Regions from separate parts of the Geodermatophilus sp. CPCC 206100 genome, predicted to be linked through region 1. Evidence: riboswitches for the same ligand, from Rfam matches in the RefSeq annotation. Region 1 holds a riboswitch; the other holds the start of a gene.
What was found. Region 1 has a riboswitch for cyclic di-AMP ahead of PGN05_RS13360 (hypothetical protein). Riboswitches for the same ligand answer to the same signal wherever they lie in the genome.

Region 1 (5,324 bases):
ACGACGGAGCCGAGCCGGTGGATGCGGAAGTCGTCGACGAGGGTGCCGTCCCGGTCGACGGCCTGGGCGCGGACACCGGCCGGCGCCCGCTCGACGTCGCCGTCGGTGAGCGCGGGGACGAACGCCCGCGCCGCGGCCACGAACGCCCGCCGCGACACCGAACCGTGGACCTCGGCCAGGCCGGTCCGCCAGTGCCGCCGGACCAGCGGGCGCGTGCCCGGCCAGGTGAGGGTCCGGGCCAGCTCGCCGAGCCGCACGTCGCGCCAGCGGTAGCCCTCCCGGGCCAGCGCGAGGACGGCGTTGGGCCCGATGTCCACCCCGCCGTCCACCCGCCGGGTGAAGTGGACGCCGAGGAACGGGTAGCGGGGGTCGGGCACCGGGTAGATCAGCCCGCGCACCAGCCAGCGGCGCTCCGGGACCAGCCGGAGGTACTCGCCGCGGAACGGCACGATGGCCGGGCCCGCCGCGTCACCGGCCAGGCGTGACACCCGGTCGGCCTGCAGCCCGGCGCAGACCACCAGCCGGTCGACGGCGAGGTCGGCCTCCCCGGAGCGGAGCACCACTCCCCCGCCGGGTTCCCGCCGCACGCCGGTGACCTCGAAGCCCAGCCGGACCTCGTGCCCCTGGCTCCGGAGCTCCCCGGCGATGGCCCGGGCCACGGCCCGGAAGTCGACGATGGCCGTGTGCGGCGAGTGCAGCGCCGCCACCCCGGCGGCCTCCGGCTCCACCTCGCGCAGCGCGTTCCCCGGGAGCCGGCGCAGGCCGGGCACCCCGTTGGCGGTGGCCCGGCGCTCGATCTCGGCCAGCGCGGGCAGCTCCCCGGCGTGCCGGGCGACGACCAGCTTGCCGCACTCGTCGTGGACCAGGCCGTGCTCGGCGCAGAACTCGCGCAGCAGGGCCCGGCCCCGGGTGCACAGCCGCGCCTTGAGCGAGCCCGGCGGGTAGTAGAGGCCGGCGTGGACGACGCCGCTGTTGCGGCCGGTCTGGTGGACCGCCACGTCGGCTTCCTTGTCGACGACGGTGATCCGCGCGTCCGGCCGCAGCTGCGCCAACCGGCGGGCGACCGCCAGGCCCACGATGCCGGCGCCGACGACACCGATGCGCGGGGCGGCCGGACCCGTGACCGGACCGCTCAGCGCCCGTGCCCGAGGAGCCGCGCCACCAGCCGCACGGGGACGAGCACCGAGCCGCGGGCCAGCCGCCAGGGCGCTCCGGCGACCGAGCCGGCGACCCGCCGGCCGATGCGCCACAGGTCCGCGTACTCCGGAGGCCGCGGCGGCGGCGGAGCCGGCCAGACCGCGGGGTCGCGGGGCGGCGTCGCGGGCACGATCAGGTCGACCGTCGTGCGCCCGCGGGGGGCCCGCAGGGACTCGAGCGACGGGATCGGCAGGGCCCGGGGCGACTCCGCGTCGTCCTCCGGGGAGCGGGACGGCGCGCCGTCCTGGTGCGGCTCGGGGACGACGAGCCGGATGGCGGCGATGGAGCCGGCGCCCAGCCCGTCGATCCCGGCCAGGTCCCGCCGGGTCAGCCGCGCCAGCTGGTCGGCGCGGGTGATCCCGGCGCGGGTCAGGGCAGTGACCGCCCGGGTGGGCAGCCCGAGGTCCCGGACCGTCCCCGCGGTCGGCTGCTCCGGCGTCGTCGGCATGGGAACCGACCCTAGGCCGTCCTCCGGACGGCGGCCGACCGGCGGGTCAGCCGCGGTAGTTGACGTGCACGTGGTCGAAGTGGTTCGCGGTGACGCCGCCGCGGTCGGCCATCGCCTTCCACGCGCCGCCGGGCGAACTCAGCATCCGCTGCTTCCAGATGACGTAGTCCACGCCGAGCTCCTCCCAGTGGGCGATGTGGTACTGCGCGACCGCGTCCCCGAGGCCGGCGTCGGTGCCCACCATGTAGTCGGCGGCCAGCCCCGAGGGGTGGCCGCCCGGGTCGGCAGCGCTGGCGCGGGTGCCGCCGATGGTGTTGCCGGCGAAGCCGGGCACGTTGCTCACGACCGCGTTGGCGGCGGCCTGCACCTGCGGCTTCACCCCACCGGCGGAGTTGGTGATCTTCGCGACCGCGCCGGCGGCCGCGGTGGAGGCCCGCGCGGCGGTGGGCGGCGCGGCGGCCGCGGGGGCCGCCGCCTGCTCCTGCGCCTCGGCCTGGGCCCGTGCCTGGGCCTGCTGCTCGGCGGCCTGCCGCTCGGCGGCCTCGCGCTGGGCGGCCGCCTCGGCCTCGGCCGCGGCGCGGGCGGCGGCCTCGGCCTCCGCCCGCTGCCGGTCGAGCACGGCCTGGTCGGCGGCCGCCTGGACCTGCGCGGCCGCCACCTGGGCGTCCTCGCGGGTGCTGCGGGTGGCCGCGAGGTCCTCGAGGGGCTGGAGGTCGCGCGTCAGGTCCACCGGGCCCGCCGAGGCGGAGAGGCCGAGTTCCTGCGCGACGCTCACCGACTCCGTGGCGCCGGCCTCGGCCACGGCGGCGGGCTCGGCACCGACGACGACGTGGACGAGGACGGCGCCGGCCGCGGCGACGCCCAGGTACAGGCCGGGACGGCGGACCGAGGAGGGCGGGCGGCGGCGCGAGCGGGCAGCGCGGCCGGACGGGGTCGTGCGGGTGTCCATGGGTGGTGGGTGCTCCGGGGGTGCGGGCGCAGGAGGACCGGGGAGAACGGTCGGCTGCGGGGGGATGCGGGCAGCAGGGGCCACGGTCGTCGGGGCCGGCCGGCCGAGCACACGGGGGAACCGGCGGGAGCCGGCTGAACAGCAGCGCTCGGGGGTGTGCGGCGGCGGGCGGCGGGACGGCCGCGGGCGGTCAGGTGCGCGGGCGGCCTCGGGTCCTGCCGTGCCCGGCCGAGCGGGGTCGCGCAGCAGTGACCGAGGGCGCCATCCGGCGGCTCTCCGTTTCTCCCGATGCCGCCTACCGAGTTAGCTGACGGGTTCGGGCGGGAAGCAGCCCTACCCGGCCGGGACGCGCCCGGGCGGGATTCACCCCAGTACTGCGGTGGGTCCCCGGCTCGCCCCGGAGGGCGACTCGGCGGCGTCCGCTCGGACTCCCCCGGGTGGGGGCGTGACACCGCCGGACACCACCCACGGTAACCGTCGTTATGCAGTTGTGACAATCGCCGGCAGCGAGTCGACCGGGTGACCCGGGTCGCTGGCGGGCTCTGGCGTGGCGGCGTGGAGGTCTGGTTCGACCCGTCCTGCTCCAGGTGCCGCACCGCCCGGGACGAGCTCGAGGCGGCCGGCGTCGAGCACACGGTGCGCCGCTACCTGGGCGACCCGCCCACGGAGGCGGAGCTGCGGGCCGCGCTGAGCGCCCTCGACCCCCAGCCGTGGGAGGTCACCCGGATGTCCGAGTCGCCGGCCCGCGAGCTGGGCCTTCGCGACACGGCGCGCGATGCCGACGCCTGGATCCGGCCTGCTGGCGGAGCACCCGCGGCTCCTGCAGCCCCCCGTCGTGCTCACCGACGACGGCCGCGCGTGGGTGGCGCGGGACGGCGCGACCCTCGCCGAGGTGGTCGCGGCCGGCCGCGACGGATCCGGCCGGCCGTGACCCCGGCGGCTCAGAGGACGTGCGTGCCGTACATCTCACCCAGCGGGTCGGCGATCAGCTCGATGCGGGCGCCGTCCGGGTCGCGGAAGTAGACCGACACCCCGCTGTGCACCTCGTGCGCGACGCCGGCGTCGGTCAGCCGCCGCACCAGCTCCTCCCAGTGCCGCGGCTCGACGCTGATGGCCATGTGGTGCAGGCCGCCGAGCACCTCGGCGTAGGGGCCGACGTCCAGGCCCGGGAAGTCGAAGAAGGCGAGGAGGTTGCCGTTGCCGATGTCGAAGAAGAAGTGCGAGGAGCCCGGGTAGTCCCGGTTCTCGATGAGCTCGGTCAGCGGGAAGCCCAGCACGTCCTGGTAGAAGCGGACCGTCCGCTCCACGTCGCTGCTGATCAGCGCGGTGTGGTGCAGCCCGCGCGCGGTCGAGGCGGGGCGCTCGCCGGCCGGCCGCAGGTGGGCCGCCCGGATGCGGGCGCGCTCGGCTTCCGACGTCGCCGGGTCGGGCCTGGTCGTGGTCATGTCGGGTCCTCTCGGAGTGGGCATCGGCGCGGCGCGGTGCCCGGACGATCCGCCACCGCGGGCCGCGGGGACAAGGACCTCCGGCGTCGGCCCGAACCGGGCAGGGGGGCCCGCTGTTCCCGGCCGGCTCCGCGCACCGGCGGGACACTGGCCGGGTGACCGCCCTCCCGACCGACGGCCCGGCGCGGCGCGGCGTCGTCCGCCTGCTCAACACCTCCGGCGGGCGGGTGCTGTGCCTGGCCGGCGAGGTCGACGGCGCCGCCGTCGAGGCCTTTCTGCGCCGCTACGGGCGCGAGCCGGTGCGGGTCGACGCGATCGACGCCGCCTCGGTGACCAGCCTGTCGGCGCCCGCGCGCGAGCTCGTGCTCGACCACCTCGACGCCGCCGGGCGGGCCGGCCGGGCGGTGGCCCTGCACGGGTCCGCCGCGGTGGAGCGGACCCTCGGCGCACGGGCACCGGGCCTCGGCTGAGCTCCCCGCGGCGGCCGCGTCCGCGCCCCGTGTGACGCGTCGCGCGCACGGTCGGTAGTTTCCCCTCCCATCGAGCCCCTCCGCGCCCACGACCGGGTGGCGCGGCACGGAGCGCTCCTCGAAGGAGAGGTTGGGTCGTGGACGCCATCGACGCCGTGCTCGACGAGGCAGGCCTGCAGAACGGTCGCGTCCGCGACTTCGTCCGGCACTGGGCCGCGCACACCGGCGCCGCGCGGGTCGAGGTGGTCAACGCCTCCGACGACGCCCGGCTCGTGCAGGAGGCGCTGGACGCCGGCGAGCTGCAGCCCGCGGGCGAGGGCCGGTACTACTCGCGCAGCCACCCCAAGGACACCGCGCGCTCGGAGGAGCGCACCGTGGTCGCGACCAGCGACCCCGCCGACAAGGGCGTCTACAACAACTGGCGCCCGGCGGAGGAGATGCGGCCCCTCCTCGAGGAGCGGATGCGCGGCAAGTCGGCCGGCAAGACGATGTACGTCGTCCCCTACCTGATGGCCCCGCCCGGGTCGCCGCTGGCCGGCTACGCCACCGGCGTCGAGCTGACCGACACCCGCACCGTCGTGCTGCACATGATCCGCATGGCCCGGGTCGGCGTGGAGTACGTCAACGAGCTCGAGGACCCCGACAGCTTCGTGCGCGGCGTGCACGTCACCGGCGACCTGGAGAACCTGGGCCAGGGGACGCCGGACGACCAGCGCTACTTCGTCACCGTGGCCGACGAGCGGACGATCCTGCACTACGGGTCGTCCTACGGCGGCAACGCGCTCCTGGGCAAGATCGCTCACGGCCTGCGCCAG
Region 2 (5,324 bases), on a different contig from region 1:
TCGACACCGCGGAGTTCGGCCAGGTCGAGCCGACGGAGCTCAAGCCGGGCGAGTCGATCACCGTGCAGGACCGGTCGATGGTCGTGCTCAGCGCCTCGCGGCGGGCGTGACCGTGTCCGCACCGCTCAGCGAGGACCGGCGGCGCGGCGTCCCGACCGCCACCTACCGGCTGCAGGTGACGGCCGACTTCCCCCTGGGGGAGGCCGCGTCCGTGGCCGGCTACCTGGCCGACCTGGGGGTGAGCCACGCCTACTCCTCCCCCCTGCTGCGCTCGGCGGCGGGGAGCACGCACGGCTACGACACCGTCGACCACGCGCACATCGACGAGTCGCGCGGCGGGCGGGCCGGCTTCGACCGACTGGTCGAGGCCCTGCACGAGCAGGGCCTGGGCCTGGTCCTGGACCTGGTGCCCAACCACATGGGCGTCGCCGACCCGGCCGAGGCGCCGTGGTGGTGGGACGTGCTGCAGCACGGGCGGGACAGCGCGCACGCCGGCGCCTTCGACGTCGACTGGGACTTCGGCGGCGGGAAGGTGCGCCTGCCCGTCCTGGGGTCGGCGGACGACGTCGAGAAGCTCGAGGTCGTCGCCGGCGGGGCGGGTGGGGACGGACCAGCGGAGCTGCGCTACTACGACAACCGCTTCCCGATCGCCCCGGGGACCGGGGAGGGCACTCCGCAGGAGGTGCACGCCCGCCAGCACTACGAGCTGGTGGACTGGCGGCGGGCCGACACCGACCTGAACTACCGGCGGTTCTTCGCGATCAACACCCTCGCCGGGCTGCGGGCCGAGGACCCGGAGGTGTTCGCCGCGACCCACCGGCTGGTGCTGGAGCTGGTCGAGGCCGGCGCGGTCGACGGCCTGCGGATCGACCACCCCGACGGCCTGGCCGACCCCAAGGGCTACCTGGACCGGCTGGCGGAGGCCTCCGGCGGCCGCTGGACGGTCGTGGAGAAGATCCTCGAGCCCGGGGAGGACCTGCCGGAGAGCTGGGCGACCGCGGGGACGACGGGCTACGACGCGCTGGCCGAGGTCGACGACGTCCTCGTCGACCCGGCCGGCGAGCCGGAGCTGACCGCGCTCGACACCGAGCTCAGCGGCCGGGCGGTCGACTACGCCCAGCTGGTGCACGACTGCAAGCGCGAGGTCACCGACGGGATCCTCGGCTCGGAGGTCGCCCGCCTGGTGCGGGTCATCGGCGAGCTGCCGGGCGTCGACACCGCCACGGAGCAGGAGGCCCTGGCCGAGCTGCTGGCCTCCTTCGCCGTCTACCGCAGCTACCTGCCCGACGGCCGCGAGCACCTCGACGCGACCGTGGCCGCGGTGCGGCAACGGCGCCCCGACCTCGGCGCGGCGCTGGACGCGCTGCACCCGGTGCTGTCGCAGGCCGGCACCGAGGCGGCCACCCGGTTCGAGCAGACCAGCGGCCCGGTGATGGCCAAGGGCGTCGAGGACAGCGCCTACTACCGCTGGGCGCGGTTCGTCGCGCTCAACGAGGTGGGCGGCGACCCGGCGCGCTTCGGCGGCACGGTGGCGGAGTTCCACGAGGCGCAGCAGCGCCGGCTGGAGCGCAAGCCGGAGTCGATGACCACGCTGTCGACGCACGACACCAAGCGCAGCGAGGACGTGCGCGCCCGGCTGGCGGTGCTGGCCGAGATCCCGGGCGAGTGGGCGCAGCTGGTGCGCCGGCTGCTGGACCGGCACCCGCTGCCCGACCGCCCGCTCGCGCACCTGGTGTGGCAGAACCTGGTCGGCGCCTGGCCGCTGTCGCGGGACCGGGCGCACGCCTACGCCGAGAAGGCCGCGCGCGAGGCCGGGACGTCGACGACGTGGACCGACGCCGACGAGGAGTTCGAGGCCCGCCTGCACGCGCTGGTCGACGCCGCGTACGACGACGAGGCGACGTACGGCGCGATCGAGGACCTCGTCGCCCGGATCGCGCCGTTCGGCCGGTCCAACTCGCTGGCGCAGAAGTTGCTGCAGCTCACCATCCCCGGCGTCCCGGACGTCTACCAGGGCACCGAGCTGTGGGACCTGTCCCTCGTGGACCCGGACAACCGCCGCCCGGTGGACTACGACCTGCGCCGGCGCCTGCTCGCCCGGCTCGACGGGGGCTGGGTGCCCCCGGTCGACGCCGAGGGGGCGGCCAAGCTGCTCGTCGTCTCCCGGACCCTGCGCGCCCGCCGGGAGCACCCCGAGTGGTTCACCGGTTACGAGCCGGTCGAGGCCACCGGGACCGCCGCCGGGCACGTCGTCGCCTTCGACCGCGGGGGCGCGGTGACGGTGGCGACCCGGCTGCCCGTGGGGCTCGCGGACGCCGGCGGCTGGGGCGACACCGCGCTGCAGCTGCCGAACGGGGCCTGGCGGGACCTGCTCACCGGGGACCGGTTCGTCTCCGACGCCGCGGGGATGCCGGTCGCGCAGGTCCTCGGGCGGCTGCCGGTCGCCCTCCTCGTCCGCGACTGAAGAAGGACCGCCCTTCCCCCCACGCCGCGCAGGCTCGGCGCGGGCCCCTGAAGGGCGGCCGCTCCAGCACGTCACCGGGCTCAGGTCGGGACCCGGGACGGGGCCGCACAGCACGGGCCACAGCATGACTCCTCGTCACGGGCCGGGGACGGTGTGCCGTCCCCGGCCCGGCCTGTCGCGCCACGCCGGGAGAACTCGCCGCGTCGGGCGGGCCGGATCCGCGCGGCCACCTACCGTCGCCCGGGTGCCCGGCCGACCGGCGGGGCACGGACGCCGTCCCGCCCAACCCCGTCCGGCGGCGTCCCCACCGCAGCACCGTGGACGGGGGTGGGGGACCCACTTCTGACGCCCCGCGCGTCTGGGGGTGAAGCCGCGTCAGCGCGGCCGGGCACCGATCGCCCGAACCCGACAGCTAACCCCTCCGGCGGCGATCGGAGGATCCCCTTGTCCCAGCACGATCGTTCCTTCCTGCCTGCCCGCGGCCTGCGCCGCGGTGCCGTCGTCCTCACCGGTGCGGCGGCCCTCTCCCTCGGCGTCCTCGCCGGTCCGGCCGCGGCCGCCGGCCCCAACGACTGGGACGCCGTCGCGCAGTGCGAGTCCGGTGGCAACTGGAGCATCAACACCGGCAACGGCTACTACGGCGGCCTGCAGTTCAGCCCGGGCACCTGGGCGGCCTACGGCGGCACGCAGTACGCGTCGCGGGCCGACCTCGCCACCAAGGAGCAGCAGATCGCCACCGCCGAGCGCACGCTCGACGGGCAGGGCCCGGGCGCCTGGCCCACCTGCGGCCGCGGCCTGGACCCGGCCGCGCCGGAGGCGGGTGCAGCGGCCCCGGCTGCCGCACCGGCGCCCGCCCCTGCCGCCGCGCCGGCCGGGAGCTACGTGGTGAAGGCCGGCGACACGCTGGCCGAGATCGCGGCGGCGCACGGCACCACGTGGCAGGCGCTGTACGAGAAGAACCGGCACCAGCTCAGCAGCCCGAACGTCATCCGCGTCGGCCAGGCGCTCGTGGTCTGACCGACGGCCGCTCGACCCGGGCCACGGGCAGCCGGTCCCCCGGCCTCCCGTGGCCCGGGGGGCGGGCCGCCCGGCGGACCCGCCCGTCGGGCACCCGTCCGCGGGCGACGTCCAGCGCCAGCGGCCAGTCGGGGTCGGTCCAGTACCCGCCGTGCCCGCCGATCCCGGTGACCGCGCGGGTCTGCAGGTCGAGGTCGGCCGGCACCGGGTCCAGCAGCCGCCACTCCGCCCCGCAGACCCGGCGGCCGGTGTCGGGGTCCAGCCAGTCCGGCTGCGGCGCCGCCGGGTCGTCGATCCGGCGGGAGGTGAGCGGCCCGCCGTCGCGGGTGTGGCCCCAGCTGGTGACCGGCCCGGCGACGGGGTCGGTGTCTCGGTAGAGGTTCACCCAGCGGAACGCGCCACCCATGCCGCGCAGCAGGTCGGCGTGCACGTAGTGCGGGAAGCCGCGGGCGAACTGCTGGCGCAGCTGCGAGCCGAAGGTCACCCACCGCACGCGGTCCCGGACCTCCTCGGGCAACCACAGCAGGGCCACCAGCGAGATCAGGCTGCCCTGGCTGTGCGCGGCGACGACGACCTCGCCGGCCGGCGCGGGGTTCTCCGCGGACCGCGGCGGCCCGTCGCCCGCGGTGGCGTCCTCGAGCGGGTCGGGCACACCCAGGTGCCAGCAGATGCGGCGGACCAGCGCGGGCACCACCTCCGAGGCGTACGGCGGCGGGACGAAGGGGTGCGCCGCGCGCGGCCAGAACGCGACGACGTCCCACACGACGTTGAGCCCGCGGCGGGCTCCCTCGGAGCGCAGCGCTCCGCGGGCGAGCAGCACGGTGCCCAGGCCGATGCCGAGCAGGGTGAGCTGGCCGAAGCCGATGACCACGTCGTCGCCGGTGACCGCGCCGCCGGACGGCGACTCGACCCCGGTGAGCAGGCTCAGGGGGAACCCCGGCTCCTCGCCCGCGCCGCGGCCCGCCCAGGCCGCGGCGCCGATCGCCACGGCGAGCACCAGCCCGAGCGCCGTCCACAGGGCCAGCACCAGCGGGACGCCGTTCTTCAGCCGGGCCGTCTGCATGGCCCGGCCGGTGCGCCGCACCCACGCGGGCGGCAGCCGCAGCTCCGGCGGGTCGCCGAAGGTCATGGCCGCCTCCGCCCGGGCGCGGAACACCGCCCGGTCGTGGCGGAGCCGGGCCCAGGTGACCCCGGCGCCGGCCGCGAACACGAGCGCGGTCACGCCCCACGCGTAGGAGAACCGCTGCAGCACGGCGGGCGCGACGACGTCGGTCCCGGTGATCCCGTCGACCAGCTCCTCGACCCCCAGGGTGAGCCCGGCGGTGGTGCCGACGCCCAGGAAGCAGCCGACCGCCGTGGCCAGCGCCGCGGACGTGCCGCCCGCGAAGCGCCGGAAGGGCCGGGGCACCGCCCGGGCCGCGCCGCGGGTCAGGGCGGCGAGCGCACAGACGGCGGCCACGAGCACCGCCACCGTCGCGGTGCCGGCCAGGACGAGGACGGCCACCGCCGGCTCCGTGCCCGGCAGCCGGCCACTGCTGCGCACGTCCGCGACCAGGACGGCGACCACGGCCAGGAGCAGCCCGGCCGCGACGAGGACCTGGCCGATGCTCGCGGCGAGCAGCGTCCAGCCGAGCGGCCGGCGGTCGGGACCGTCCCTCCGGCGCACCGTCGTCCGCCGCTCCGGATCGCCGCTGGTCAGGACGACCAGCGCCACCAGGCCGAGGACCGCCGCGGCGGCCCACCGCCACCACCGCGCCCAGGCCACGCCCGCCTCGCCGGCCACCGACAGCCCGAGCCAGGCGACGACGAGCAGGCCGGCGGCGCGGTGCAGCCGGCGCAGGGC

Region 2: another riboswitch for cyclic di-AMP. It lies ahead of PGN05_RS18505 (transglycosylase family protein); the one in region 1 lies ahead of PGN05_RS13360 (hypothetical protein).

What each region holds. Positions count from the first base shown of each region.
Region 1 covers NZ_JAQISV010000023.1:100,190-105,513, forward strand. Annotated here, with positions in the region: gene lhgO (L-2-hydroxyglutarate oxidase) at 1-1,136, opposite strand, end outside; gene PGN05_RS13355 (DNA-directed RNA polymerase subunit alpha C-terminal domain-containing protein) at 1,133-1,645, opposite strand; gene PGN05_RS13360 (hypothetical protein) at 1,692-2,594, opposite strand; cyclic di-AMP (ydaO/yuaA leader) riboswitch at 2,872-3,019, opposite strand; gene PGN05_RS13365 (hypothetical protein) at 3,370-3,525, shown strand; gene PGN05_RS13370 (VOC family protein) at 3,536-4,039, opposite strand; gene PGN05_RS13375 (hypothetical protein) at 4,195-4,509, shown strand; gene PGN05_RS13380 (phosphoenolpyruvate carboxykinase (GTP)) at 4,647-5,324, shown strand, end outside.
Region 2 covers NZ_JAQISV010000041.1:50,105-55,428, reverse strand. Annotated here, with positions in the region: gene glgX (glycogen debranching protein GlgX) at 1-110, shown strand, start outside; gene treY (malto-oligosyltrehalose synthase) at 113-2,464, shown strand; cyclic di-AMP (ydaO/yuaA leader) riboswitch at 2,763-2,906, shown strand; gene PGN05_RS18505 (transglycosylase family protein) at 2,909-3,481, shown strand; gene PGN05_RS18500 (hypothetical protein) at 3,450-5,324, opposite strand, start outside.